Regions from separate parts of the Leuconostoc sp. BM2 genome, predicted to be linked through region 1. Evidence: predicted binding sites of a transcription regulator. Region 1 holds the regulator's gene; each other region holds the start of a gene.

What was found. Region 1 encodes Rex, which represses fermentation and respiration genes when NADH is low (regulators of the CRP and FNR family bind a similar motif). Its sites were predicted from a motif close to TTGTGAANTANTTCACAA; they were not measured.
Region 2: BMG01_RS09090 (2,3-butanediol dehydrogenase) is a predicted target of Rex. The motif match lies at 3,627-3,644, and genes of this name have one in related genera.
Region 3: BMG01_RS07925 ((S)-acetoin forming diacetyl reductase) is a predicted target of Rex. The motif match lies at 1,220-1,237, and genes of this name have one in related genera.

Annotation. Positions count from the first base shown of each region.
Region 1 covers NZ_MOWQ01000009.1:25,708-36,045, forward strand. The annotation lists gene BMG01_RS04400 (thymidine kinase) at 1-397, shown strand, start outside; gene prfA (peptide chain release factor 1) at 443-1,513, shown strand; gene prmC (peptide chain release factor N(5)-glutamine methyltransferase) at 1,510-2,502, shown strand; gene BMG01_RS04415 (L-threonylcarbamoyladenylate synthase) at 2,499-3,512, shown strand; gene BMG01_RS04420 (phosphocarrier protein HPr) at 3,783-4,052, shown strand; gene ptsP (phosphoenolpyruvate--protein phosphotransferase) at 4,055-5,770, shown strand; gene tsaB (tRNA (adenosine(37)-N6)-threonylcarbamoyltransferase complex dimerization subunit type 1 TsaB) at 5,821-6,531, shown strand; gene rimI (ribosomal protein S18-alanine N-acetyltransferase) at 6,515-7,072, shown strand; gene rimI (ribosomal protein S18-alanine N-acetyltransferase) at 7,047-7,460, shown strand; gene tsaD (tRNA (adenosine(37)-N6)-threonylcarbamoyltransferase complex transferase subunit TsaD) at 7,453-8,469, shown strand; gene BMG01_RS04450 (redox-sensing transcriptional repressor Rex) at 8,568-9,218, shown strand; gene BMG01_RS04455 (peptidoglycan bridge formation glycyltransferase FemA/FemB family protein) at 9,224-10,261, shown strand.
Region 2 covers NZ_MOWQ01000041.1:2,102-12,439, reverse strand. The annotation lists gene BMG01_RS09105 (hypothetical protein) at 1-436, opposite strand, end outside; gene BMG01_RS09100 (EAL domain-containing protein) at 411-1,187, opposite strand; gene BMG01_RS09095 (aldo/keto reductase) at 1,374-2,291, opposite strand; gene BMG01_RS09090 (2,3-butanediol dehydrogenase) at 2,434-3,483, opposite strand; gene BMG01_RS09085 (aldo/keto reductase) at 3,717-4,550, shown strand; gene BMG01_RS09080 (NAD-dependent succinate-semialdehyde dehydrogenase) at 4,610-6,016, opposite strand; gene BMG01_RS09075 (alpha/beta hydrolase) at 6,177-7,178, opposite strand; gene BMG01_RS09070 (3-oxoacyl-ACP reductase) at 7,308-8,042, opposite strand; gene BMG01_RS09065 (QueT transporter family protein) at 8,042-8,599, opposite strand; gene rpoD (RNA polymerase sigma factor RpoD) at 8,702-10,000, opposite strand; gene dnaG (DNA primase) at 10,035-10,338, opposite strand, start outside.
Region 3 covers NZ_MOWQ01000029.1:790-11,127, forward strand. The annotation lists gene BMG01_RS07925 ((S)-acetoin forming diacetyl reductase) at 387-1,160, opposite strand; partial or broken gene BMG01_RS07930 (Crp/Fnr family transcriptional regulator) at 1,950-2,471, opposite strand; partial or broken gene BMG01_RS07935 (IS6 family transposase) at 2,473-2,670, opposite strand; gene BMG01_RS07940 (LytTR family DNA-binding domain-containing protein) at 2,850-3,293, shown strand; gene BMG01_RS07945 (DUF3021 domain-containing protein) at 3,290-3,730, shown strand; gene BMG01_RS07950 (hypothetical protein) at 3,877-4,161, opposite strand; gene mobV (MobV family relaxase) at 5,238-6,473, shown strand; gene BMG01_RS07965 (RepB family plasmid replication initiator protein) at 6,969-8,123, shown strand; gene BMG01_RS07970 (hypothetical protein) at 8,116-8,688, shown strand; gene BMG01_RS11650 (IS3 family transposase) at 8,954-9,052, opposite strand; gene BMG01_RS07975 (GRP family sugar transporter) at 9,200-10,087, shown strand; gene BMG01_RS11655 (CPBP family intramembrane glutamic endopeptidase) at 10,242-10,338, opposite strand, start outside.

The DNA.
Region 1 (10,338 bases):
GTACGAAGTGATTAAAGCGGCCAAAGATGATAATTTAGCCGCAGTATTGGTAGATGAAGCACAGTTTTTGCAGCCAGAACAAGTCGACCAATTGGCTTATGCGGTTGACACGCTACATATACCGGTCATGGCCTTTGGACTGAAACAAGACGCGTTCAATCAATTGTTTGCTGGTTCCAAGCGCTTGATCGAAATGGCTGACAAATTAGAAGAAATGAAAACAATTTGCTCTTTTTGTGGCAAAAAAGCGACGACACAACTGCGAATTGTTGATGGCAAACCGCAACGTGAAGGGGCACAAGTGTTTATCGGTGGTGATGAAGCGTATATTCCAACTTGCCGCTTTCACTGGTATCACCCCGATCAAGACAAAATTGACCAACTACTATCGCATTAATTTGATGAGAACTAATTATTCTCGTACATAATAACGGAGGAAAATATGAATCCAATATTTCAACAATTACAAACCGTCGTTGATCGTTATGACGAATTAAATGAACAACTCGCCGATCCCGAGGTAATGAATGACGGACAGCACTATATGGCACTATCAAAAGAAGCGGGTAGTATCCGTGAAACAGTTGAGGTCTATCATCGTTATCAGCAAGTTATCCAAGATATTCAAGATGCGCAGGATTTACTAGATGATCCTGAAATGGCGCCATTAGCCAAAGAAGATTTGAATAGTCTCAAGCCAGAACAAGAAGAACTAGAAGATAAACTCAAGGTTTTGATGCTACCTCAAGATCCTAATGATGACAAAAATATTATCATGGAAATTCGTGGTGCTGCTGGTGGTGACGAATCATCTTTATTTGCAGCCGATTTGTTAGATATGTATCGTCGCTATGCTGAACGGCAAAATTGGTCATTGAGTATTATTGATGAGTCCACAACAGAAGTTGGTGGTTACAAGGAAGTTGCGGTAATGATTACAGGCGACAGCGTCTATTCAAAGTTAAAGTTTGAAAGTGGTGCGCATCGTGTGCAACGTGTCCCTGCAACAGAAACACAAGGACGTGTCCATACCTCAATAGCAACGGTTGGTGTGATGCCCGAATTTGAAGATATTGATTTTGAGCTAAACGAATCCGATTTGGAAGAAGAGTTCTTCCGTTCAGGTGGTGCCGGTGGTCAAAACGTCAATAAAGTTTCAACAGCAGTGCGTTTAATCCATAAACCTACGGGTATTATGGTTAAAATGCAAGAAGAACGCACACAAATTAAAAACCGTGATAAAGCGCGAAAGTTGTTAGCGAGTCGTGTCTATGATTTTTATGCGCAACAAAATGAAGCAGAATATGCTGAGAAACGTAAATCTGCAGTGGGAACGGGAGATCGCTCTGAACGGATTCGCACTTATAATTATCCGCAAAATCGTGTTACTGATCACCGCATTGGGTTAACATTGAATAAACTCGACCGAATCATGAACGGTGATTTGGGTGAAGTTATTGACGCCCTTGTTATTGCTGATCAGACGGCTAAACTGGCGGAATTAAACAAATGACAGATAAGCATTTTGATACGCCACCACAATTTGGTTCATCCAAGCCACAAGCCAACAATCAATCGGACAAGCTAAATGCACCAAAATGGTTTGAATGGGATGATATTAAAAAGCCAACTGACTTAAGTCATGTCAAAATTTCATTAATTGAGGCCAAAAAGTGGGCGTTAATTGAATTGCGCCAAGCTGGAATGTCTGAACAAGATGCGAAAGATAATCTGGACTTTTTGTTAAGTGGTGCGTTTAACATTAACTATGGCATGTTGCGCGCTAACATGAGTCGACAAATGCCGGCAGCGTTAGCGACTGTTTGGCCCAAGTGGGTCTCTGAATTGGTAAAGAATAGGCCGCCACAATACATTTTGGGTCATGCCCCTTTCTTTGGTCGTGAGTTTTTAGTGGATGAACGGGTGTTGGTTCCCAGACCGGAAACCGAAGAGTTAGTCGATTGGATTCTAAAAGATGCTGGATCGGGCGTTCAACCGGTCTCTGTGTTAGATATTGGTACTGGTAGCGGTGCTATTATTGAAACATTAATGTTGGAAAATCAGCGTGTGCGTGGCTTTGCAACAGATATTTCTGACGGTGCACTGACTATTGCGCAAGCTAATGCGCAACGCTTCGAATTGTCATTTTTACACTTTGCCAAAAGTGATGTGTATGGTCAATTAGATGGACTAGTGTTTGACATTATTGTCAGTAATCCGCCTTATATTGCGACCCAAGATAAGCACGAGATGGATGCGAGTGTGTTGACATTTGAGCCACATACAGCGTTATTTGCGGATCATGATGGTTTGGACATTTATGAACGAATCGCTGCTGGGTTAGATGAACATTTAACAGAACACGGACGCGCGTACTTCGAAATCGGTTATCAACAAGGACCAGCGGTAGTTAATTTGATGAAAGCGGCGTTACCCAACGCCAAAATAACATTGCGGCAAGACTTTGCGGGACTTGACCGCATGATTCGAGTGGAGAAATGAAAACAACAATTTTTAAAACAGATAAGCAGTCATTAGCTGAAGCAAGTGCATTATTACAACAAGGTGAGGTTGTCGCATTTCCAACAGAGACGGTCTATGGTTTGGGTGCTGATGCAACAAACGAGGCAGCAGTACAAAAGGTATTTACGGCAAAGGGACGTCCGAGTGATAACCCTTTGATTATGACTGTTGCTGATGAATCACAATTAGATGAGTTTGTGGTGATTTCTGAAGCTGCTAAGACTTTGATGGCAGCATTCTGGCCGGGTTCTCTGACCATTATTTTGCCTATCAAGCCTGGACGTGTTGAGATGATCGTCACCGGCGGCTTGCAGACAGTGGCCTTTCGACTACCAGATAATGATGCTGCGCGTCAATTAATACGCGTGGCTGGTGTACCAATTGTCGGACCAAGCGCTAATATTTCTGGCAAGCCATCACCTACAACGGCGCAACACGTATGGCATGATATGCAGGGCAAAATTGCAGGAATTGTGGATGATGGTCCAACAACTGTGGGTGTTGAATCGACAGTTATTGATATGTCAGCAACGACACCCACAATTCTTCGTCCTGGTGCGGTGACACAGCAACAATTAGAAGCAGTGTTAGGTGTGAGGGTTGTTGACGCAACCAGCACGAAATCAGTTGCTAGCGATGTCACACCAAAAGCACCAGGTATGAAATATCGTCACTATGCCCCAGATAAAAATGTAGTGATGTTTGACCGATTAGATGCACTGACCTTAAAAGAAGTGTTGCAAAAAAATGATGTTGTGATGGCACAAGATGCAACGATTGCAGCAATGGCAATTCCCAAAGAAAAAACGTGGTCACTTGGCGAGTCATTAGAAACAGCCACAGAACAACTATTTGCTGGTTTACGTTATTATGACGATGAAGCCACAGTTGCCACTATCTATGTTGAAAAAATGTCACCAATTGGCATTGGTAAGGCATTTAACAATCGGCTGGGTAAGGCGGCAGGAAATCAAGAGTTTAGTGTGTAAAAGAAAAACGTCGTAAAGACGTTTTTCTTTTTATAATTGATAGTATTGTTATCAAGTTCAGTGTCAAGATGACACCTATATTTTCAATTTACAGAAAATAAATTGTGAACAAAATGTAAACGTTTACATTTAAAACGTTGTTAGATAGGCGTTTTCAGCGTCATGGCTTGATACAACGGCGATTTGTGCTTTTTTTTACTTGATATTTTGTAAGCGCTTTGATAAACTATATTCAGAAGCTGATTAACAGCTAAAAAGGAGAAATTAATCATGGCACAATCAAAAGATTTTCATATCGTAGCAGAAACTGGTATTCACGCACGTCCAGCAACTTTGTTAGTACAAGCAGCTTCAAAGTTTGCTTCTGATGTTACTTTGTCATATCAAGGTAAGGATGTTAACTTGAAGTCAATCATGGGTGTAATGTCATTGGGTGTTGGCCAAGGTGCTGATGTTACAATCAAAACTGAAGGTGATGATGAAGAAGCTGCTATGGCAGCTATCGTAGAAGCAATGGGCACAGAAGGACTCGCAGAATAACAATGACTAAGAACTTCAAAGGAATCGCGGCAAGTAATGGTGTGGCAATTGCCAAAGCCTACTTGTTAGTTGATCCTGATTTGTCTTTTGACAAAAAAACAATTAATGATGTGACGGCTGAACAAGCACGTGTCGACGATGCTTTGAAGGCTTCTAGTGAAGATGTAACTTTAATTAAATCAAAAGCTGAAAAAAATCTTGGTGCTTCTGAAGCGCAAGTTTTTGAAGCGCATTTGATGGTGTTAGCTGATCCTGAAATGTCTGGGGCAATCAAGCAAAAGATTGCTGATGATAAGGTGAACGCTGAAGCTGCTGTTAAAGAAGTGACGGATATGTATATTGGCATGTTCGAAGCAATGACAGACAATGAGTACATGCAAGAACGTGCAGCAGATATTCGTGATGTGACAAAGCGAATTATGTCGCATTTATTGAATGTTTCACTACCTAATCCTGCGCTGATTGATGAAGAAGTGGTGCTAGTCTCAAAGGATTTGACACCATCTGACACAGCACAGTTAGATCGCCAATTTGTTAAGGGTATTTTAACTGATTTAGGTGGTCGTACAGCGCATGCTTCAATCATGGCGCGTACATTAGAGATTCCTGCTGTTGTTGGTTCTGATGTTGCAACAAAGGAAATTTCTGCTGGCGACTTAGTCATTGTTGATGGTTTGACTGGGGATGTGATTGCCAATCCAGACGACGACACATTAGCAACGTATCAAAAAAAGGCTGATGACTATCTCGCACAACGCGCTGAGTGGGCAAAGCTTAAAGATGAACAATCTGTTTCCGCGGATGGTAAAGAGTTTGTCGTCGGTGCTAATATTGGTTCACCAAAGGATATGGCTGCGGTCTTAGATAATGGTTCTGAAGGTATTGGGCTTTATCGTACTGAATTCCTTTATATGGAATCAGACCATTTGCCAACTGAAGATGAACAGTTTGAAGCCTATAAAGCTGTTGTTGAAAAAATGGGTGACAAGCCGGTTACTGTTAGAACAATGGATATTGGCGGTGACAAGCATTTGAGCTATTGGCAATTGCCAGAAGAAGAAAATCCTTTCTTAGGCTATCGTGCCATCCGCATTTCATTGGATCAAACTGAAATATTTAGAACACAATTACGTGCGTTACTAAGAGCGTCAGCCTTTGGTAACTTGTGGATTATGTTTCCAATGATTGCGACACTTGGTGAATTCCGTGCCGCCAAGAAAATCTATATTGAAGAACGAACTAAGCTTGAAGAATCCGGTGTTAAAGTTGGTGACATTAAGCTTGGTATCATGATTGAAATCCCGGCAGCTGCCATGTTAGCGGATAAATTTGCTAAAGAAGTTGACTTTTTCTCAATTGGTACCAATGATTTGATTGGTTATACAATGGCTGCTGATCGTGGTAATGATCGGGTTGCCTACCTTTACCAACCTTATAATCCATCAATTTTGCGTTTGATTAATAACGTTATTGCTGCTGCTCACAACGAAGGTAAGTTTGTTGCGATGTGTGGTGAGATGGCTGGCGATCCAATCGCTGTTCCTATTTTGATGGGTATGGGCTTGGATGAATTCTCTATGAGCGCACCGTCAGTTTTGCAGACGCGTTCGTTGATGAAAAAATTAGATACAACAAAGATGGCTGAATTGGCTAAGCAAGCGTTAGATGCTGAAACCAATGACGAAGTGATTGCACTCGTTAAAGAAGTCACACAATAATGTTTTGAACGGCTGCCTTATGGCAGCTTTTTTGTGATAAAATTAAACTTATGAAGATTTTAGCATTTGATACAAGTAACCAACCACTGACAGTGAGTTTGGCAGAAGATGAACAAATTAAACAGGTCTTTACGACCAATATAGCGCGAAATCATTCGATTCAGTTATTGCCAGCTATTAAGTCTGCTTTGGCAAGTCAAAAATGGCAGTTGCAAAATATTGATCGTATTGTTGTGGCACAAGGACCAGGTTCATTTACAGGATTACGAATTGGTGTTACTGTGGCGAAAGTTTTGGCAGATACATTAAATACCGAATTAGTTGGTGTTTCTAGTCTAGCTGTTTTAGCATCACAAATTTCGTTTGATGGTCTCGTTGTGCCTCTTTTTGACGCACGTAATCAAAATGTTTTTGCTGGTGTCTATCAAGAAGAAAAGTCAATTTTTCCAGAGTCTCATCAGCCAATCAGCAACCTATTTGCTTTCTTGAAGACGCAGTCAGATAATATTTTATTCATGGGTGATACGACGCCATTTCTTGACCAAATTCACGAACAATTTGGTGATCGTGCGTCAGTATTGACGCCAGAAGATAGTTTACCTGAGGGTAAAAGCATTATCAAATTAGGTATCGCCGCAACACCAACGTCTCATATTGCTGATTTCAATCCCAATTATTTACGGAAAACGCAAGCCGAATTGAATTGGCTTGCAGCCCATCCCGGTGAGGATAAACCAGAAAATTATGTTTTTGAAGTTTAAACGACAACAGCATTTACCGTTTAATTTACCAAAATTTGAGGCAAGACAGGTCGAAATTAATGGTATATCTTTTGCTTTGCGCCGAGCGACACTAAAAGACATTGACATCTTAATCAAAATAGAAGAAGCGGTTTATGAGGGCGTTGCACCGTGGCTATTGCGTGATTTTATGAGTGAATTATCTCGGCCACATATTCGTTTATATTTAGTCGTAGAGCGTCGTGGGCAAATTATTGCTTTTGCGGGCGCAGCGTATCGTTCAGACATTGACGATATGCACATTACTAATATCGCTGTTGTACCAGTCTGGCAGAAACACGGTATTGGTACGATGCTGCTCGAGTCAATTCATGAATTTGCACACAACATGCATATGTCAACGATGACATTAGAAGCACGTCGCTCTAACACCAATGCGCAGACATTATATCGTAAATTGGGTTATGAGCAAACGGAAATTAAGAAAGGTTATTATCTTGGTGACCACGAAGATGCGGTCTCAATGACACTAAATTTTGATAATCAGACGGGCAACAATTGAAGATCTTGATGACATTTGGCAATTAGCAAATGAGTCTTTTGCACCGTCACCTTGGCCAAAAGAAGTATTTGAGCATGAACTGCGTAGTCCACGTTCTATTTATTTTGTGACGACAGGTGGTTTTCTTGGTGCAACACAAATTTTAGATGAGGTTGAAGTTGGTAGTTTAGGTGTTTCGCCGAAATTTCAGCATCAAGGTATTGGACAAGCATTACTGATGGCGGTTTTTGCGTTGCCTAACACGAAGCGCGTACTATTGGAAGTAGCTAATACCAATACGGCAGCACAGGCACTGTACCGCAAATTTGGTTTTCAACCTTATTATCGTCGAGAAAAATATTACAAAAATGGTGCTGATGCCATTATGATGGAGCGAAAAATTGACTAAAATAATTGCATTTGAATCGAGTGCTGATGAAACCAGTGTAGCAGTGGTGGAAGATGGACACATTGTTTTAAGCAATAGTGTTGCAACGCAAATCAATTCCCATCAACGGTTTGGTGGCATTGTACCTGAAGTAGCAAGTCGACATCACATTGAATGGATCACCAGAGTACTTGATGATGCCTTGAAACAAGCTCAGGTCACCCCATCTGAATTAGATGCGGTTGCGGTGACCTATGGGCCCGGATTAGTTGGTTCACTACTGGTCGGATTGATGGGTGCTAAGACATTTGCCTTGGCGCATGACCTGCCAATCATACCTGTTAATCATCTAGCGGGACACATTTCTGCGGCAAATTTTAATCAACCAATCATATATCCAGCTATGGCTCTGATGGTATCTGGTGGTCATACTGAATTAGTCCTAATGAAAACTGAAAATAAATTTGAAGTATTAGGTGAAACAAGAGATGACGCCGCTGGTGAAAGCTTTGACAAAGTCGGACGGTTATTAAAACTCCCTTATCCAGCTGGTAAAACCATTGATGAAATGGCACATCGTGGTAAAGCAACTATTAAATTTCCAACGGCTATGGCTCATGAAGACAACTATGATTTTAGTTTTTCAGGATTAAAGAGTGCGGTCATTAATTATGTTCACCATGCCGAACAAAAGCAAGAAACGATTAACCAAGATGATTTGGCAACGAGTTTTCAAAATGCTGTTGTGGATGCGTTAATCGGTCGTACTGAGCGTGCATTACGTCATTATCCAGTTAAGAGCTTTGTTTTAGCTGGTGGTGTTGCTGCTAATTCCCAGTTGCGTGAAGCGTTGACAACACTTTTAAATGATTTCAATGATACAGTATTTATTCCAGTTCCAGTGGCGTATACTGGCGATAATGCTGCGATGATTGGTGCTGCTGGTTACTGGAATTATAAACAAAATATCTATGCGGATTTGGACCTTAATACGGATCCGGGATTGGATTTTGAACTATTACAATCGTGACATCATTGTGAATGTTTCACTATCTTTTCGCAAAACCCTTAAATATATGGTACAATTACTATGCAAAAGTTCACAAGTGAAATTACTGGAGATATATTATGACGCAACAACCAAAAATACCACGCGCAACCGCTAAGCGGTTACCAATTTATTTTCGTTATCTAACTTTCTTACATGATGCTGGTACAGATCGTATTTCATCATCAGAATTAAGTGATGCTATTAAGTTCGATGCGGCGACAATTCGTCGTGATTTTTCTTATTTTGGTGCTCTAGGTAAAAGAGGTTATGGCTACGAAGTTAAAGCGCTATTGGATTTCTTTGCCAATGTTTTGGACCAAGATAGTTTGATCAACGTCGCACTAATCGGTGCTGGAAATTTGGGACAAGCCTTGCTTAACTTTAACTTCCATCAATCGTCAAATATGCGTATTTCAGCTGCTTTTGATGCCGATGAAAAGCGAACAGGCACTATTTTAGCTGGTGTACCAATTTATAAAATGAGTGAATTGAAGGAACAGATTAGTGCGCAACGTATTAACATTGCGATCTTGACTGTGCCACAAGGTGTTGCCCAAGATATTACAGATCAATTAGTGAGTGCCGGTGTTAAGGGAATTTTGAATTTTACGCCTTTGCGTGTCACGGTACCTGCCAACGTACGTGTTCAAAACGTTGACTTAACCAATGAATTGCAAACTTTGGTGTATTTCATTGAAAATTACGGTTCAATTACGACAGGATTATAAGTTAAATGACAATTTTAAATTTAGATGATCAAGAAAAAGTCTCAGCATATCAAAAGTTTGTGCGTGAAAATCCAAGAGGACAAGTCACACAGGATCCACTATGGGGTGAATTGAAAGCAAACTGGAACCACGTTTATGTTTATCATGAAACAGACGGTCAAATTGATGCGGTTATGTCAGTATTAACAGTTGAGGCTGTTCCCGGAAAAGTTTTAGCTTATGCTGGCCGTGGACCTGTTGCCGATATTGAAGATGTTGATTTAATTAAGGATTTGATTAAGGAAGCTTTAGCAGCATTACCGGATAATGTCTTCTTGTTGAGAATGGATCCTGAAGTACAGTATTCGGATGAGTTGAATCAAAAATATCTTGAGGCAGGCTTCCAGACACGTAATACGCAAGTTACACACATGCATGGTAATATTCAGCCACGTAAGAATGTCGTCTTATACTATGATGGTCGCGGTGAAGGTGCTACGCCTATTACCAATGAAGATGAATTGATGTTGCACTTCAAGCCTAAACTTCGTAATGATATTCGACGTGCATTTCGTGATGGTGTGACAATTACATTTGGTGATAGTGAAGAGGATATTCGAGCACTATTTGATACCTACGTGGCAATGGCAAAAAATCATGGTATCACACACAGACCATTAGATTACTTCCTTCGTATGCAAAAATTATGGGCAGGGACAGGCTTGTTCCGAGTCTACTTGGCTCATTTTGAAGGGCAAGTGATTGCTGGTGGCTTAGGATTTGCTTATGGTGATGAGATTTGGTATATGTATGCTGGCTCTTATCGCGAATTTGGTAAACATAACGCACCAGCCGCCATTCAATATGAGATGCTGAAATGGGGACTGTCACTTGGCAAAATCGAATATGATTTTGGTGGCATTGGTGAATTTGATGTTTCTGATGGTCTCTATAAGTTCAAACATGAATTTGCTTACCACGATCCCAACGCTGAATATATCGGTGAACTCGACTGGGTCGTTGACGAAGAAGGTTATAAGGATTACCTCAAACAATTTGATTAATTATAAAAATTAGCGCCGGTGGGCGCTTTTTTGGTATAATAATAAAGTTTTAAGCAAACAGCATATATACTGTATAA
Region 2 (10,338 bases), on a different contig from region 1:
AAACAGCGATGACTAGCAAACCTATTACAGCTATTGCAAGGCTAAGTGGCGTGATATCATGAATACCTCTATTAAAATTGAAGTTAATAAAAAATATGGTTGCAACCAAGGTTAAAATGTAAACTTGACCCCGTTCATTTAGCATTAATAGAAAATAAAACCACAACAAAACTTGTAAATTACATTCGGTCAACCATTGTGTATAACTATCAATCGAAAGCAAATAACTTTGCAACATAAATATGCTAAACAGCGGTACAAAAGAGCGAATGAAGTGTAGGAAATTTTCGTATTTTTTTGTCTGAAATGCTGATGCCATAGCATTTAAAATCATGCAGCACAGTGAAATAATGCCGACGACAATAAAAAAAGAAAAAACACTAGTTAAGTTAAAAAGGCCAAAGAATATGCTAAAAAATTCTGAAATGATCGTCATTTTGATCACGCTTATTCCTCTCAACATGTTTTTTACAATCAGTCGGACAAGCATTGGTTTTAAACAAAAATCCCTGTTGCAAGCTTACGCCCAATGTTTGTAAGTTGTCAGAAACACTCTCCGTCTCAACCCCTTCAACAACTAAATCCATGTCATGCCTACCAACAATCGACTGTAACAAATGAATTTGCAGCACAATCTCGTCTGGTGTCATCATTTTCTCAAGATGACGATAAGAAATCTTGAGACGATCAAGATATTGAATCGTAATTTCAAGATTGCCTAATGAATTATTACCTGTTGTTAAATCATCCAATGCTAGTCGATAACCCAATTTTTTTAAGCGTTTAAACGCCAAAACATTAATCGTTTCACCATACTGACCATAACGTCTTAACGTTGGAATTTCAGTGATTTCTAAAATTAAGCGAGACCGATTTTCTTGTGAAATATTCTTCATAATTTCAAAAGTCGTTTCGTATTCAATTTCTTGTTGATCAAGGTTCAACGAAAAATGTATTTCTGGATTATCAACTAAAATACGGTTCACTTCCTGCACAATATGCTTCAAAAATTTGGCATGGATTGTTTCCGATTTTGTCATCCACGCATACTCATCTTTGGGAAAACCTGAGACTATATTATTACGTAAAAGTAATTCAAATTCTATTATCTGTTCATTTTTTAAATGTCGAATTGGTTGTCCTACGAAGTAAAAATTTTTAATTGCATCAGTTATAATAGTATTCAAAACACTATCGCTCCTTTAATTTCAAATATTTATGTCAATTAAAAATCTTTACTATTTTAACGAAGAACATTATATTTAAATTTATGTAATAATATCTTAATTTTATCACACCTTTTATACTTTAATAAGTCCTATTATGTAGACAAAAAACGCTAACCTATTCGGCTAGCATTTTCGTTTTGACTATTAAATACCACTAAATACACGATCAATCGTCTGATAGTCATCATCTGACAAGTCAACTTTTAACGTGGCAGCATTGTCGGCCACTTGTTGCGGTTGTCTTGCACCAGGAATCACAACCGCAATATCAGGATTTTTGATATACCACGCCAAAACAGTCTGGGCAACAGTAGCTTGATGACTACTAGCAATCTGTTTGACCACATCTATTCCAGTCATGATCTTATGAAATTGATCTGCTGAAAACTGCTTAAACTTGCTACTATCTTCTGGCTGATACTTACCCGTAAGTAATCCTGAGGCTAATGGAAAGTATGGCACAAATTGAATGTTATTTTCCTTTAGGTAGGGCCACAGCTTGGTTTCAGCTTCACGATCACCTAAGTTGTAATGATCTTCTACAAAATCAACGCCACCATCTTTATTGGCTTCTTTAATTTGTTCTAAACTAAAATTAGAAACACCGACAGCCTTGATTTTGCCAGCTTGTTTTAGCTTAGTTAAAGCGTCTACGGCTTCATCTTTAGGCGTATCGTCATCCGGAAAATGGATATAAAACAAATCAATATAATCTGTTTTGAGACGTGTCAAAGCATCATCAACAGCTTGTGTTAAAAAAGCTGGCGTGTTATTAATTTTTAAATCGTGATTAGGATCTTGCGCTGCTTTAGTCGCAATTTTAAAGTTTTCACGCGGATAATTTTGTAAAACATCCCCAATGATTTCTTCGGATCGACCCAATCCGTACATAAATGCCGTATCAATCATTTGAATATTTGAATCTAATGCTTCTTTTACAAGGTCATAACCATCTTGATCACGAAGGCCGTCAAACAAATTGTGTCCACCGACTTTATTTGTGCCAATCCCTAACTTTGCAGCCTTATGATTTAGTTGATTTACAACGTCTTTATCTATCACTTGCGTCTCCTCCTACTTACTATTTATAACTATAATTATAAACCCTAAGCAGATAGCAACCAAGTGATTTGTTTGCAAATGACACTGCTGTTTTTCACCACAAAAAAAGCACACGCTACTGTGTGCTCCAAAATATACTAAATTATGCTTGATTCAAATCAATTAAAATTTTAGCTTGTGACTTATCACGTGTCAACGCTTCAAAACCATCATTAACAATGTTATCCAATTCAATGGTATCAGTGATAACTGGCTGAACATCAATTTGACCGCTACTTACCAAATCAACCGTTTGTTGGAACGTTTCCTTAGAATAAGCAATCGTTGTGGTCAACTTGACACCAGCATTCATCATTTGCATTGGATCAAAGCTAATTGGCTTAGCAAAAATTGAAACAATAACAACACTACCACGTGGACGTGTCGCGTCAATTGCTTGTTCAAACGTTGGTTGTACACCAGCAACTTCAAATGATACATCGGCACCACCTGGAATAATGTCTTTGATCGCAGCAATTGCGTCTGGCACTTGGCTAGGATTAATAACGTCTGTTGCGCCCATTTCCAATGCCTTCTTCAAACGAACTTCTGACAAGTCCACCGCAACAATTTTAGTTGCGCCAGCAGCTTTTGCAGCCGCAGCAACCAAAACACCAATTGGTCCAGCACCGAAAATAACAACCTTTTCGCCAAATCGCAAATCACCTTCTTTAACGGCTTGAACCGCAACAGCAGTTGGTTCAATTGTTGCAGCTAATTTCAATGAAAAGTCTTCTGGAAGATGATAAAGATTCTCTTCTGGGACATTGACAAACGAAGTGAAGCCACCATCTGTGCTCAAACCAATGAAGCTATAGCCATCATAAACATCAAGATTATCAGGTGAAATTCCCTTAGTCACTGTTGGATTAATCGAAACATGATCACCAACTTTAAACTTGGTAACATCAGCACCAACTTTTTCAATCACACCAGAAAATTCATGTCCCATTGTTAATGGTGCTTGTCCACCAGTTAAAGTGTCTGGTGCATCAACTGGAATAAAGACGGGTCCTTCCAAATATTCATGTAAGTCACTGCCGCAAATTCCGGCATACGCTACACGTACAACAACTTCGTCGGACTTTGCTGGCTTTAACGCAACATCCTCGACTCTAACATCTTTCACACCATGCCATACAGCTGCTTTCATTATTATGTCTCCTTTGATGACAGTAAGTTTTTAAAGACTATATGTCTTTAGTAATATTATAACGCTTATTTTATTTCTTTGTGTAAAAAATCACCTGAAAATAATGATTAAATTCAACCATCATTTGATTTTATCAACCATGTTTGTAAGATATTTTACAAGCAATATTTTTGCATCGGCCGTATTTATCGTTTAATGTAAGTGTTATCAATTAAGAAAGAAGGAAAATGAAAATGTCATTTTATGAATTAAGTGACGGACAGCAATTGCCAGCAGTTGGTTTTGGTACCTATAAACTCGACGGTATCACAGGTGCTCATGCTATCACTTCAGCAATTAAAGCTGGTTATCGTTTATTAGACACTGCTTTCAACTATCAAAACGAGGGCACTGTGGGACAAGCAATCAAGACTTCCCATGTCTCACGTGATGAACTGATTGTCACTTCAAAATTGCCGGGTAAATATTATAGTGATCAGCAGGCATCAATTGATTTGATTCAAGAATCCTTATTTCGTTCCAAATTAGATTACTTTGATTTGTACTTGCTTCATTGGCCAAATCCGATTGATGATCATTATGTTGAAGCATGGGATACGCTAATTCAAGCACAGAAGTTTGGATTAGTAAAATCAATCGGTGTCTGCAATTTCTTACCTGAACACCTAGAACGACTACAAACAGAAACGGGCCATTTACCGGTAGTCAATCAAATCGAATTACATCCCTTCTTTAATCAAGCAGAAATGCGTGCGTATAATTCTGAACACAATATCTTAACTGAAGCTTGGAGTCCCCTAGGCCGAGCAAGCGATTTATTGACTAACCCAACCCTAGTTGATATCGCTAAAAAATATCACAAAAATGTTGGTCAATTGATTTTGAAATGGGAAGTATCGCTTGGTGTTCTCCCTATTCCAAAAGCCACTCACTTTGCCCGTCAAGTTAGCAACTTGGATATTTTTGATTTTGACATCACAAAGGACGACATGGCACGTATTAACGCACTGTCAAAACCTGATGGTCGAACCAATAACCAAGACCCTGCCGTTTATCAAGAATTCTAAAAAAAAGCTTTTAATCTCTTCAATAATAAGAGATTAAAAGCTTTTCTTTTGATCAGATTTTAAACGAATCCACCAAATACATCATCCAAATCAATTGGTTCATGCTTCGTAACAATTGTTTCTTTGTTGACGAATGTTTCAATACCAAAGCGACCCAATTCACGACCGTAGCCGGAATTTTTAACACCGCCGAATGGCAATTCGGGTAATGTACCACCAAAGCTGTTGGCAAAGACTGCACCAGTTTCTAGGCGTGATGCCACTTCAGTTGCATGTTCAGCCGAACCACCAAACACAACGCCACTCAAGCCATAGTGGGAATCGTTGGCTAAAGCAATTGCTTCTTCTTCATCCTTGACTTTGTAAACTTGTCCAACTGGACCAAAGAATTCTTGATAAAATGCTGGGTTTTCCTTAGTGATGTTGGTCAAAATAACTGGCTCGAATTGTGCAGCTGGCAAGTTCTGTTCAACACTACCAAACGCAAGTGTTGCGCCAGCATCGACTGCCGCTTTAACCTGTTTTGTCAGATTCTGCTTAGCTTTTGAAGTACTTAGTGGTGCCAAAGTGGTATCTGAATCCATTGGATCACCAATTTTTGCTTCAGAAAAGGCTTCTTTAAGCATGTCTAACAGTGCATCATAGTTCTTTTCTGTCACGATAAAGCGCTTTGATGACGTGCAGACTTGACCAGCATTATACAAACGTGCACCACCAATAATTTTCTTAATTTCTGAAAGGTCAGCGTCTTCCAAAACAATAAATGGATCACTGCCGCCGAGTTCAAGAGAACTCTGCTTCATGTTCTTACCAGCTTCTGCGGCAATAAGTTGTCCAGCGCGCTCTGATCCTGTCAACGCCACACCTTGAACACGATCGTCTGCAATAATATTATTAACTTGATCATAGTCAACGTAAAGATTAGTGAAGGCACCGTCTGGTACACCTGCTTCGCTAACAACTTTTTCAAAAGCACCAGCTGCCATTGGTGTGTTACTAGCATGCTTCAATAACATTGGATTGCCGGCCATGAAGTTAGGGGCAAAGACACGCATAATTTGATAGTATGGGAAGTTCCAAGGCTCAACTGTCATCAAGACACCTGTTGGTCTTGAGATTGTTTGGGCTGGTCCGATTGATGATTCAATTGGCTTTGGTTTCAAAAATTCCGCTGCATTTTTGGCATAATAACGTGCAATTGATACACAAATAGCAACCTCGCCTTGCGCTTCTACGAAACGTTTTCCCATTTCAAGGGTCAAGACTTTGGCTAACTCATCTGTTTGTGCTTCCATCACGTCAGCCACTTTATTCAACGCTGCGGCACGACTTTCAACAGGATCATTACGCCATTTTTTATACAGTGCATGACCCTTTGCAATTGCTTTTTCGACATAGGCATCATCATGATTGTCATATGTTTTAATCACTTCATCTGTAAATGGATTAATTGTTTGATAGCTCATTTTATTCGACCTTTCGTTTGATACAGAGTGAGTATAACTAACAACATCATTACTATAACACCGTTCAAATTATTACAAAAGTATTTAACTTGTGATTTTATATGCAAATAATATGTAATATTATTCACAAAAAAGCATGATCATCAATTGATCATGCTGACTATTCAACACTGGCTATATAAGCTAGCGTTTGCTGATAACACTTTTTGGCTGCTTTAGTTTGATAATTAAATTGATATTCATGTGTGATGGACTTACTGGTATGATTAAAAAATTGGCTCGTCACTAACACGCCTAATTGTTGTAATTTTTTTTCAAACGCCAAGCCTTGGTCTTGAAAAGAATAAGCATTACCATCTGTGATATAGGTTGGTGGAAATTCAGTTGTGACATGATCAACTAAAGAAGCTTGCTTTAGCTCAACTGACTTTTGCCATTGGCGTGTTCCTAATTCACTCCAAGCAACTGAATGAACGAACCATTTTAATATTAATGAATCACTTTTTTGATCTAATACTTGCTTGAGATTAACTGGGCCACAATATGAAATCGCGCCTTTAACGGCATCTTTTGGGATAGCTGTTTGAAACTTCATACTTTTGGCGTAGCTTTTATTCGTTGCCAATGCTGCATATTGCAGGGCAATTTGTGCACCGGCCGAGTCACCGCCAACAATTATTTGGGATGTATTCAAATTTGATTGACTTTTTAGATAATTTATTGCGTCATTTAACTGATATAGTTGGCTTGGATAAGTCGCAGTGGGCGCCAACTGATAGTTAATTGCAATGACTGTTAATTTGGCGTCAGCAGCTATTTTTGTGGCAAATTCCTTCATGCCACTTTTGTCACCACCCACATACCCACCACCGTGAACCCAGACAAGTGTTGCTTTAGATTTTGTTACATCTTTTGGTTGATAAATATCTAAAGTGTTTTTTTGATAATGAGACGGATAAACGACATTACCGGTCACCGTGACATTTTTAGAAGCCGACTTAAAAGCACTTTTATCCGTAATCGTTACTGGCCCGTCAAACATACGTTTAATCAAATATGCACTTGGTCTTGGAGACAAACTAAATGCTAACAAAGTTGTCAATATTATGACTAATAAGGAAACAACCAACCAGAAAAGCCACCTTCTAATTCTTCGCCACATCAACCATCACCTACTCATATTTCGCTCTTTTGAATTACTATGACTTTTATCATATCATGTGTATGAACACAAAAAAACCAAACCCGTTAGGATTTGGAAAGGTTTAATGACTACAACATAATTTATCTATTAATGTCCTAAACTCCAACCACCATCAATTGGCACTACTGCGCCATTGATATAGTCAGCTTGTGAACTGGTTAAAAATAAAGTTAGATCAGCTACTTCTTGTGGTATCGCCCAACGTTTTGCAGGTGTTTGTTCAGCCACTTGTTTAGCCATTGTGCCATCTCCGGCAAAGTCCGCTGCATTCATCGGCGTATTGATAGCTCCCGGAGCAATCGCGTTAATGTGAATACCCTTTTGAGCATAGTCAAATGCCAGTTGTTTGGTATAACCAATAATCGCGTGTTTGCTTGTTGTATAGGCAGCACCACCTCCACCCGCGGAAAATCCTGCGATGGAAGCCATATTCACAATGTGCCCACCACCTCTTGCAATCATACCGGGCAACACTGCATTAGTTGTAATAAACATAGGCGTAACATTCACGTCTAGAACATGTTGCCAATTCTCAAAATCCGTTTCCAAACTAGGTTGATAATTGTCTAAAATACCAGCCGTATTGATTAAAATATCAATACTTTCCTTATCTGTAATAGTGGTTAGTAAATCAATTAGCTCGTCATGGTGACTGATATCGAGTTGATAAGTAACTAGCCTTTCATGCTGTACGTCTATGAGCTGTTCATCGATTGCAATAACACGAGCACCGTTTGTTAAATAACTCATCATCTGAGAAAAACCGATGCCAGAAGCGGCACCGGTAATCAAAATATTCTTATTTGTATATGTCTTTGTCATTATTTACTCAAATCAACTATTTTACTAAGTGAAAAAATAATAATGCCACCCACAATTAATGAAACAAGTTCACCGGGTACTACGCTAATGTAATACGCCAACCATTGTGCAAAGATTCCGCCTTTTGCACCAGAGGCAAAGGCACCACTTGCGCCAATGCTGAAAGCAAACGTAAATTCCGCAGCCAAAATAGCCATGCCGATAGTTGACACCACAGCAGAACTAATAATAATTTTTACAATCGCACTTTTTACTTTTTTTGTTAATAAATAAGTAATAGCCGTCATAATAACAGTCCCTAAAGTGCCAAATACCCAATCAATCCACCCTAAAGGTGAAACCAAATTAGCGATTAATACACCTGATCCAAGCGCTAGTACATAACGTTTGTTCCAAGCTGATAAATGATTCAGCCCTTCGGACAGGCGTAACTGAACTGGACCAAATCCTATTGGTGCAACAACGATAGTAATCGCTGCATACAAAGCAGCGACAATTGCTACCATAGTAATGTTGCGCGTACGGCTTGATTCTGAAACTGTCATAGATTTTTGCATTGATAAATTCTCCTAGTTTTGATGAGCGGGATGGTAGATGAACCGCTGTTTTCATTGTCACGTTGATTCCTATGCTTTATCAACGATCATTGAGTGTCTTGATTAATTCGTACTTTCATCCATAAAATCTTTAAGTTGCTTTGAACGGCTTGGGTGACGCAACTTTCTCAAAGCTTTAGCCTCGATTTGGCGAATACGTTCACGTGTTACACCAAATACACGACCTACTTCTTCCAACGTGCGCGTACGTCCATCTTCCAAGCCAAAGCGCAAACGCAACACGTTTTCTTCTCTATCAGTTAATGTGTCCAAAACTGACTCCAACTGTTCACGCAACATTTCGTAGGCAGCTGAATCAGCAGGTGAAACGGCTTCATTGTCCTCAATGAAGTCGCCCAAATGTGAATCATCCTCTTCACCAATAGGTGTTTCAAGTGAAACAGGTTCTTGCGCGATTTTTAAAATTTCACGAACTTTGTCGGCCGTCAAATCCATTTCGGCACCAATTTCTTCCGGTAGTGGTTCACGTCCAAGATCTTGCAATAATTGACGCTGAATACGAATCAATTTATTAATTGTTTCGACCATGTGAACTGGAATACGAATTGTACGTGCCTGATCAGCGATAGCGCGTGTAATAGCCTGACGAATCCACCATGTGGCATAAGTTGAAAATTTGAAACCCTTGGTGTAATCAAATTTGTCAACGGCTTTCATCAGACCCATATTACCTTCTTGAATTAAATCCAAGAATTGCATGCCACGACCGACATACCGCTTAGCAATCGACACAACCAAACGCAAGTTAGCTTCGGCTAATTCTTGCTTGGCTTCAACATCGCCATTTTCAATTCGCTTGGCGATTTCTATTTCTTCGTCGCCTTTCAAGAGGTTAACACGACCGATTTCCTTGAGGTACATGCGAACAGGGTCATTGATTTTGATTCCGGCTGGTGTTTCTTCTGCTTCGGCTAACTCCTCTGCTGAGGGCTTATTTTGTTTGGCTTTCAACACTTCTGGTGCTGGGTCACCATTGTCATCAACAATTGCAATGCCCGCATCTTCAACCTTTTCCATCAAACGTTCGATGTTTTCTTCATCTAAGTTGAATGGCTCTGCCAAGCGTTTTGACAAATCAGCATAAGTAATTGACTTAGCAGTCTTAAACTCAGCAATCAATGCCTTTGTGGCTTTATCATATTCTGGATTTTTAAGTGGACCAGATTTTTTGGCTGACTTTGGCTTTGACGCTTTGCCCGCTGCTGCAGCTTGTTCAGGTGTCTTACCTTGTGCTAAAGCCAATAATTCAGCTTTCTTAGCGCGACTATTGTAAGCGATATTGTTCTCATCTAGGTATGCTTTGATATCTAAAATCTTGCTTGCACTTGAAACAGTTGTCATGCTTAACTCCTTTTTACACTAAACGTGCGTTCCATTACTGTTGTTGCTTCTTAATGTTAATCAATTCGGTTGTCAATTGTACTAGCTTCGTGTCATCACGTTGTTGCTTTGCAACGGTAATTTGTCGTTGCAATTCGTCAATTCTCGACATTTTTGGGGCATCATTGATGATTAAACGTAAATAATCGCTAACCGCTTCGTCTTTAACTTCCAAATCACCAAACAAACGATCTATGGCCATTATTTTTTGGTTCAGCTCTGGCTTTTGCAAAAAATCCATAAATTCTGCAATGTCGAAACTGCCAATATGATCTCGCTGATAAACTTCAGCTAACATC
Region 3 (10,338 bases), on a different contig from region 1:
TAACGCCAACTAATCTCCCTAAATTAGCACGTATTTGTTCATTTTGACGCCACTATGGAGGTATTTTTAATGACTAGGATTACTAAGGCACAATTAGACAACATCATTACACGTTGCCACCATCCGAGGTAATTGGTGCCCCATTGTCTGAAACTGCAACTAAAGGGTTGCTAGGTAATACTTTTTGAGTCATAATTTTAGACGCTCCAATTTTTGAGTATTTGGTTTGTTTTTCACTAACAAAATATCATAACAAAGAGCTCCTATGGTTTTCACCTAACGGGTGAAAGCGCAAAACCCGCTGAAACGGTATTAACTTGCTGTTTCAGCGGGTTTTTGTCTGTCTTGATAAATAATCCGGGTAAAAGTTAATTATTTTTAGTTAATTAATGGAATTGCATACCACCATCGACTTCGATAGTCTGTCCAGTAATATAATTTGAATCTGGTCCAGCTAGAAAGGCTACTGCCGCAGCAACATCTTCTGGTTCTGATAGACGCTTTAATGCAATATCCTTTGCGAAGGTCTGCATACCCCACTCATCATCCTTACCAGCATTCTTACCAACTTCATGGGCAATATCAAACATCATTGGTGTCTTAACAATACCAGGTGCATATGCATTAACTGTGATGTTTTGCTCGGCTAAATCACGGGCAGCAACTTGTGTTAAACCACGTACAGCGAACTTTGTACTACTATACAAAGAAAGGTTTGGATTACCAACGACACCCGCTTGTGACGTTGCATTGATAATCTTCCCACCGTTACCATTCTTCTTAAATTGTTCAACGGCTGCTTGAATACCCCAAATATCACCAGCAACATTGATATGATAAACCTTATCAAATAATTCAGGAGTAATTGTATCAATTGGTGTCGTAGGACCAAGGCCAGCATTGTTAACTAAGACATCAAAGCCACCTAATTTTTCAGCCACTTCTTTAACAGCTGCAAAGAATCCTTCGCGATCAGAAACATCTAGCTTAACTGCAATTGCAGTACCGCCATTCTTTTCAATATCAGTTGCGACTTCTTTACTTTTAGCTTCATTCAAATCAGCAACTGCAACTGCAAATCCATCTGCACTTAGGCGACGAACAATTGCTTCACCAATACCTTGTGCCCCACCAGTAACCATTGCAACTTTCTTTGTCATTACTAATTCCTCCAATAGTATTATTCGAAACAACTATAGTCTAGCACAACGCTCCTGATTTGTTAAAATTTTTACAAATTATTTTATATCAATTTAAGCAAAACAAGCACTTAATTAGTGGTAGTCAAACTAATTAGACGCTCGTTTTGAAATTTTATTCACAAAAAACATTTACAAAACTAAGCTACCACCCCAATAATGACTGAATGACACTATCATCATCCTGCGTTAATTTTCATGGATAATTCTGTACCTTCACTCTTACTAACCCGGATTATTCATGCACTAAATTTTTAACCACAGCTAAATCAGTAAAATACGATAAATCACCTTGAAACTACCAGTATCTTGGCACAGTTTCAGGGTGTTTTTTCGATTGAGCGTTTTTTGAGAAAAATGGGCACACTAAAACCAGCCAGATTTTGCTATTTTTTTGAAAATCTACTTCGTTGTTTTATTGCCACAAAGCATTTAGTCGTTCCCAAGCTCGCCAGAACAGACCATCGAATTGTTCTTGGATGCGGCTATCTAATGTCAAGATCACCTTGTGGGCGTGCTTAGTGACACGTCCCCCGATTTTTAACAAACGGTCTCGAAAGGTGTTGATTGTCCAACGCAATACTCTTCATCAACCGCATCAAGTTTGATGCAATTACTGAGATCCACATGCGCGCTTGCGGTAAACACGGACGATGTCTTTTTGTGGAAGACTTAGGTTAGTGACGATGAACTGTGTACCGCCATGTTCATCATTTAAAACGATATCCTTATTTTTAAGTATAAATCGACTTAACTTGATACAAATAATAATGCATCTAAATCAAATATCTCAACACATTTTTGGGTATGCCGTTTAATTAGACCTCTCTCTTCCAATGATGAGAACTTACGGCTTATTGTTTCTGGAGTTGTCCCCAGGTAAGTAGCCAAATCTTTTTTTGACATGGGTAAAGTCACATAAGTATGGTTTTTTTCATCTTCAACATTTTCTGATAGAAAATCAATAATTCGAGCTTCAACAGGTTCAGTACTGACTTGCACAGTCTGTTTTTCTGATAACTGTAGCCGTTTTGTAATATCCGATAATATTCGTCGCATGATTTCTGGATAGCGATCTAAATATTGATCTAAATTCTTTTTATGAATCCTACAAATACTTGTTTCCGATATTGCTTCAGCATAATTCGAATGATAACTTTCAGTCTGTAAAATAGCAACTTCCCCCATAAAATCACCAGGATGTAGGATGCGTATAGTTTGCTCACGACCAGACTCACTTAGGCTATAAATACGTACACGTCCATTGTTTATGCCGACGCCACAACACCTGAAAGATTGGTCCGTAGTGATGAACCCAGCGCATAATCGTTGTATGATGAACAGTAATTCCACGATCACGTAAAATCTCAACGACATCACGATAACTCAAATTAAATCTGAAGTAGTAACCAACGGCTACCAAAATAATGTCTTGTTGGAAATGCCGACCTTTAAAATAATTTTTCATCATACCTACCTCACCTTTTAGGCTAATTATACCCAAAATAAGTTAAACTGAATTTTTTGCACCAGAACCAGTATTTCCAAATATATGATTATATTTACCAAATAGATGTGTATTGAAAAATAGTTTTAAAATAAAAGTTACAATCAATATAGAGTATATATTTGAATTTTTGGAGACGAATTATGGAAGTTATATTACAAGTGGATAAAAACACTCAAAAGCCTAAAATTATTATTTGCACACCAAAAAAATCTTCTTATTTTGATGATTTAGTTAATAAAATTCGTCGTATGCTTGGAGAAGAAAAAATTAATGTTAAGCAAGGGAGTGATTATTTGTCAGTTAAAATTTCTGATATTGAACGTATTTATACTGAAAATCATAATGTATTTTGTGAAATTAATAGCTGTAAATATAAGTTAAAAGAACGAATATATGAAATGGTAGATTTATTGCCACATGATACTTTTTTTCAAATATCGCAGTCAGAGATTGTTAATCGTAAGTTCATTGATAAATTTGAATTGACATCAACGGGATTATATCAAGTTATTTTAAAAAATGATGTGGTTACTTATGCTTCAAGAAGATGTATGTACAAAATAAAAAAGGAGTATTTAAAATGAAAAAATTTATTAGAGGATTAGCTAGTAGTATTTCAATTGGTATAACAATAGGTTTAGTAGTTTCAACTTTTTTTAGCTATCTATATAAAACTAAATATTTATTACCGTCTAGTCCTTCATTTGTTAAAAATTTTGAAACACCACTTGATGCATTTATAGTGTCTATAATTATTTGGGGATTAATGGGTGTCGTATTTTTCTTATCGCAATATATATTTTTACTAGAAAAGTTGAGCATTACGCAACAAACAATTTATCACTTTATAGTCACTTATTGTGGCTATACCATACTAGCGGTATGTGCTGGGTGGTTTCCAGATACATTTAGTTGGTTAATTTTTTATACTGGTATTTTTGTGTTAATTTACTGTTTAATCTGGTTTTTTTCAATGAAAGAGGCCAAAAAAATAACTGCTGCACTAAATAAATTAGCATAGTGCATGTTAACCAAAGTAAAAAGCGCCAAACCTGAAATAAATAGGGTTTGGCGCTTTTTCTGTGATCACGTCTTGTGAATTTGGCTCAAATAAATTGGTCTATCTCTCACAATCCCCACAACTAGCCTTTTGTCATTTGTGAAATTTTAGTCCGTGAGCGGTTTATGAGACGGCTGTTTGTGCTTTTTGCGGAGGCGTAAACGGACCACCAATTTGTGTTGGGCGACTTCTTCGTCAGACAAGGTTAACTTCTCGTCAATTGAAAACGAGGTCGTTTTATAATTTTTGGCCAGGACAACCGCATAAACAGCCTGGTCAATCTGTTCACTTTGTTCTGGTGTTAAGGCAAAAGTATAAGACTTGTCGCCATACAAAATCGTTTTATCAGGGGCTACGCGCGTAAAGCGACCCTTAATTGCATTGTACGTCATAACAGCTCCTTTCTTGATTTTATTAGATAAATCTCATCAAAGGGGCGTTTATTACCTTTTTGCCCCATAATAGAAATGTCGACTTAAGCCTACTCCCCCAAGCGTTGAGGAGGGGTTACCTGTCGGTTTATTTGCAATTTTACCCCCCCTATTAGTAATTTGGGGGCTTGGTTAATTTTTTGAATCGTCTTTAATTGTCAAAAATAACAGGCTAGCCATCATACTATCAGCGTCACTGTATTTTAAAGTGGGCCACCAGGCTTGACCAGCGTACTGGCCCAAGCCTTTGAAACAGCAGAGCTGTTTCATGGCAGTTATTGTTTATAATTATACACTGTCTTGCCCTGAAAGGAAACTTGCTTCAAAAAAGACAAACAAAAAGAGCTGGTGTTCCTACGCACTAGCCCTTTTTACTAGAGAGGTTAATCTCCATGTATTTCTTCCTGTTTATATTATAGCATTGTATTAGTATTATTTCCAAACGTGATATACTTAAAAAGCTGTTGTTTCCTACTATACGCAACGGCAAGGAGGTGAAACTCCATGATATATTTCTTCCACGAACTAACACAATTGCTCAACGCGATATGTGTTGCTGTTGTGACGTTCGCAATTAAACGTTATTTTGATGATCTTAATGATCGTTAAAATAATGTGGGCACCTTAAGGGCGCCTTTTTGTTTGCTTTTATTGTATAACACCTATTAATTGTGATAGTCCACTACAATTTTTTTGTTATTATACACTTACGTTTACAGATTATTTTAATGTGTTTAAGCTGACACCAGCTTGCCCCGCGCGGGTAGCGTTCTGCATGACATGCTCCCGCTGAAGGTGATCATGCAATAATAAATTGCCCTGTGACGGCGTGACCCGCCAGAGGTTTTACAAGCCGGATAAGTGGCACTGTAAAATAGCAGTTTCGCCAGTAGGAAGGGGAAACGCTACTGTCAGCGCTTGTCGATGACGTGCCTCGCAGAGCCTGTCCAAAATAGAATTTTGGTATAACAGGCTATACCAGATTTTTAACGGTGTTATACTGGTCTTGGAAAACCTTTTTTGAGGAGGCATTTTTGATGGCGCATTTAAAGAAAAATACGCGTGGCGCAGTACCTGGTTTAGCGGTCCACTTTGAACGTAAAACCGACCATCACACTAACAAAGAAATTGATGTGTCGAAAACCTATCTGAATCAAGATCTCATGGCGGATGCTTCTGATATGCTTTCACGTTTCAATGCGCGTTTAAATGACGTCTATTGCATGAAAAGAGACGATGTGAAGGCGTTAGCGACGTGGATAGTCACTTTACCTGAAGAACTCACAGAAGCCCCCTACGAGCAACAGAGCGCCTTTTTTGAAGCAACCACCAATTTTCTTAATGAACGTTATGGTCAAGAAAATGCCGTGGCCGCTGTCGTGCATTATGACGAGACAACCCCTCACTTGCACTATGCCTTTGTCCCCGTTGTTTTTGATGATAAAAAATCACGTTATAAAGTATCCGCTAAAGAAGTGCTCACGCGCCATGATTTGCAAAGCTTTCATGAGGATCTAGATCAGGATTTAAAAAAGGTGCTGCCCTTTTATGAACAAGGCATTTTAAACCACAAAACCTTACCGTTTGAGAATGTCGCTGAAATAAAAAAATGCAATGATCAGTTTAACGCCCTAAAAACCGAACTAGCTGACATTGAAGAAAATATTCGTGCTAAACAGGCCGTACTTAAACTCACGGATCAAGCCTTAACGGAAGTGGACTTAGCCGAAAAACAAATTGATGATTTTAAACAAGCCTTATCTAAAAACCTCTTTGGTAAGACGGTGCTTAAACCAGATGACTTAGATCGCTTTAAAAACGTGTTAGCCACGATGAAGAAAGCCACCTTACAAAGCCAGCATGAGACAGAAGAACTCAAGCAAACGTTAGGACAAGTCAAAGCGCAATTAGCTGACATCCAATCTGATTATCAAAACCTGAAAGCAACGCATCAAGCGCTTCAGAAGCGGCAGCGAGACCAGCAACAGCTGGATTATGCCATGCGAGACATGCTTAAAAATGATTGTGGTGTCGACCAACTATCGCATACTGATGTGGAGGCCCGGTATGTTCTTTATAAGCTGGATCATGAAGAACTCACAAAAAATAAAAAAGTAGCCCAGTCCTGGTTAAAAACCTTGACGACAGCTAGAGCAGATCCAGATACGAAAATATCGCCAACTAGATTAGATCGCGGTATTGAACAAGTTAAAGCGTTAATCAATCGAATTATCGAATTAACGCGTGATTTTTTTAAAGGACCAAGCCTCTAAAGTTAAACCGCCTTCTTTGTCGTTCTAAGCGTTTTTAGCCATGTGACGTAGAAATAATCATTGAACGGGTTAAAACGTCGCTATTGGATTAATAAGTGGCAATCTATGTCAGATAACTAGGTAGCCGGCATTTGAAATGATTCAAAGCAAAAAGAACACCACGTACAAAATTTATATGGTGTTCTTTTTGTTTAGTTTTTTAATGTGGTCATAAAAAGGCGCAGCATATTATAAGTTTATCTTTTATATTTTAATCTTTTGTTCTTTTGCGTGGTTAGAAAGTCAGTTTTATCAAGGGTTAATAAAATAATAAGACTAGAAAATACTATGTATAAGACTAGAAAATACTATGTATAAGACTAGAAAATACTATGTATAAGACTAGATTAAATGTAAAAGACTAGTCTTATTTGCTATAATAAAAGCATAAAGAAATCCCCGACTAAAAGTTTTTCTTTATGCTTACTCACAACACGCACAAAGGAGCGTATTTATATGTCTATTATACCAGAAACAAACACAAGGCAGGTGCAGACCTTGAATGAATTATCAAAACGAAAAGTCGTTGAACATAATAGTTTAATCACGTCCATTGCCAAAATGGATAAAACGCCCCTCAAAATGTTCGAATTAGCCGTGTCTCTGATTGATACAGAAAATCCACCCCAAGATCATACGGTTTATTTATCAAAACGAGAGTTATTTTCTTTTTTTAAGGTCAATGATAGCAACAAACATAGTCGTTTTAAAGAAGCGATTGAAAAAATGCAGAAGCAAGCCTTTTTTCAAATTAAAAAAGGACAAGATAAAGGCTTTAAATTTGTTAGCATTGTACCAATCCCTTATGTTGAATGGACGGATTATAACGATGAAGTAAAAATTGAATTTCATCGTGAAATCATGCCTTACTTAATTAATCTTAAAAATAATTTTACACAACATGCCTTGTCAGATATTGCAGAATTGAATAGTAAGTATGCGATTATTTTGTATCGTTGGTTGTCCATGAATTACAACCAATATGATCATTATAGCGTTAAAGGTGGACGAAGAGAGGAACAAGTTGAAAGTTACCGTAATCCCACCATGGGTATGCGAGATTTACGTCAAATGACTGATACAGTTGATGAATATAAACGATTTTATAATTTTGAAAAATGGGTACTGAAGGAACCGCTGGCCGAGATTACAAATCATACAACTCTTAACGTAACATATGAAAAAATTAAAAAAGGACGCAGCATCGATAGCATTGTCTTTCACATCACTAAAAAAAGGGTAGCAGACGATGTCAGTTATAAGCAGGATGATTCAGCTTATCTTGACGGTAAGATACGTCAAGAAGAGACAGAAGACATGCTGACAGTCATGGCTATCAAAAGTCCTTACACAAAACTACTTATGGAACAGTTTTTATTGTCCTACCTTGATTTGACGGATACGTCTATTTTGGCAGGATTGCAGAAAAATGTTTATCCACTTTATGACGAATTAAAAGAGTTACGTGGACTAAAAGGTGTCAAAGATCACTTATCATATATTAAAGATAAACAAGATGATTATTCAAAAAAGAATATTGCTAAGTATCTTAAAAAATCGATTGAACAGTATCTACCAATCGTTAAAAGGCAGGATATAGATCATGAGTGAAAATTTAAAAACAATTCGAGAACTTGCTGATGAATTTAAGGTGTCTAAGCAAGCAGTTAGGAAAAGATTAACCGATGAATTTAGATCAAACTACGTAGAAACTGTATATAGTAACGGAGTAGAAACATTAGTAGTAACGGTTAGTGGGTATAGGCTTTTAAAACAGCATTTTTCTAGTAGTAACGGCAGTGAAAAAGTAGGTAGCAACGTTGGTGGTAACGGTGGTAACGCTAATGTTACCAGTGATAATAAGCAAACAACGGATAATAGCTATGTATTTAAAATATTAGAACAACAATTAGCTGTTAAAGATAAGCAAATAGAAAATAAAGATTCACAAATATCACAAATGCAAAATTTATTAGATCAGCAACAAAGATTGGCCTTACAGGACAAACAACTGCTCGAAGAATACAAGGCAGAAATTAAGGACTTGAAAGCCTTAACGATGGCACCGCATGATGATGTTGAAAAAGAAGTGACGTCAGACAAACAACCGGAACCTGAAAATAGCACCCCGGAGTCACAACCTAAACCTAAAAAGTGGTGGCATTTTGGTAAATAGTTACAACTAAAAAAGATAAGTATTTTTCCATGATGAGACTCCTCTCTGACTACCTTTAAGTATACGCACAAACACTAAAAAAGCCGTCGAAATTCGGCGGCTTTTCATCATATTACGTTAAATTATTCAGCGTCGTAGGCAGCTTGGAAAATCTTGGTGATATCTTCCCTTGTCCCCTTACGAGGGTTAGAGAAAGCATTCCCATCCTTCAAGGCATTTTCAGCTGCTCAGAAGTCAATAAATTGGACTATTTTTATTCAGTTACTTAGGCAACATTTGAGATACGATTGCGATTATAAAAATTGATATACCAACCAATGGCTGCTTGGCCTTCAGTTAATGTTTGGTACGCCTTCCTGAAGATAGTTTTTAAAAGATACTAGACAGGTTCTTATGCACCTCTTAACCAAATTCATACGCCACCAATTTTAGTGTTAATCGAAAAAAGAGTAAAAGAGTGATATGCTTAATTTTTTAAATAAAAAATTATTTTAAAGAGGTAAATATAAACATGCAAGGAATTCTTCTCGCGCTTGTTCCAATTTTTGCTTGGGGTGCTATCGGATTGGTAGCTAATAAATTTGGTGGTGATGCTAATCAACAAACACTTGGAATGACTTTGGGCGCTTTTGTTTTTGCACTTATTGTTTTCTTATTCCGCATGCCAACGTTGACATGGCAAATTTTCTTAATTGGATTTATTGGTGGATTGCTTTGGGCAATTGGACAAGTTGGTCAGTTTAATTCAATGAAATACATGGGTGTTTCAGTAGCGAGTCCACTTTCATCAGGAAGTCAATTAGTAATTGGTGGATTGCTTGGGGTTTTTGCTTTCCACGAATGGACAAAACAAATTCAATTTATTATCGGATTTATTGCGATGGCTGTTTTGGTAGTTGGGTTCTATTTCTCAGCTAAACGTGACCCAGAAAATGCAGTTGTTGAAGAAGGACGTAATTATACTAAAGGATTGACTGCTTTAACTTACTCAACTTTGGGATATGTTCTCTATGTTATTCTTTTTAATAACTTAGCAGTACTTTGGTTCAATGTTCATTTTGATACACTGACAATTATCTTGCCAATGTCAGTTGGAATGATCTTTGGAGCACTTGTGATGGGTCGTTTCAAAATTAAAATGGAAAAATATGTTTATCTAAATATGATTGATGGAGCAATGTTTGGTGTAGGTAATATCTTTATGCTTATGGCTGCAAGAGCTGCTGGTAACGCAATTGCCTTTTCATTCTCACAATTAGGTGTTATCATTTCAATTATTGGAGGAATTCTCTTCCTTGGTGAAAAGAAAACCAAAAAAGAATTGGTTTATGTTGGAATTGGGATTGTTCTGTTCGTAACAGGTGCAATTTTAATTGCAATTGTAAAATCTAAAGGATAATAAAAAAGCTATCAGTAAATTGACGGCTTTTTTTGTGCTCTTATACTACAAAAATAGTCCATTTTTTTAGTATAAGAGCAAAAATAATTGACGTTTAATTATTAGAGCAAGGTATAGATCATTTATGACTAATTAAATTTTCCGAAGCGAAATGTTACATTTTCGATCCAAATGTACTACATAGAATGTATATCATGATACAGCTATTCCATATTACATGTCCGAGTATGCTGTATTTGACATTGTCAGTT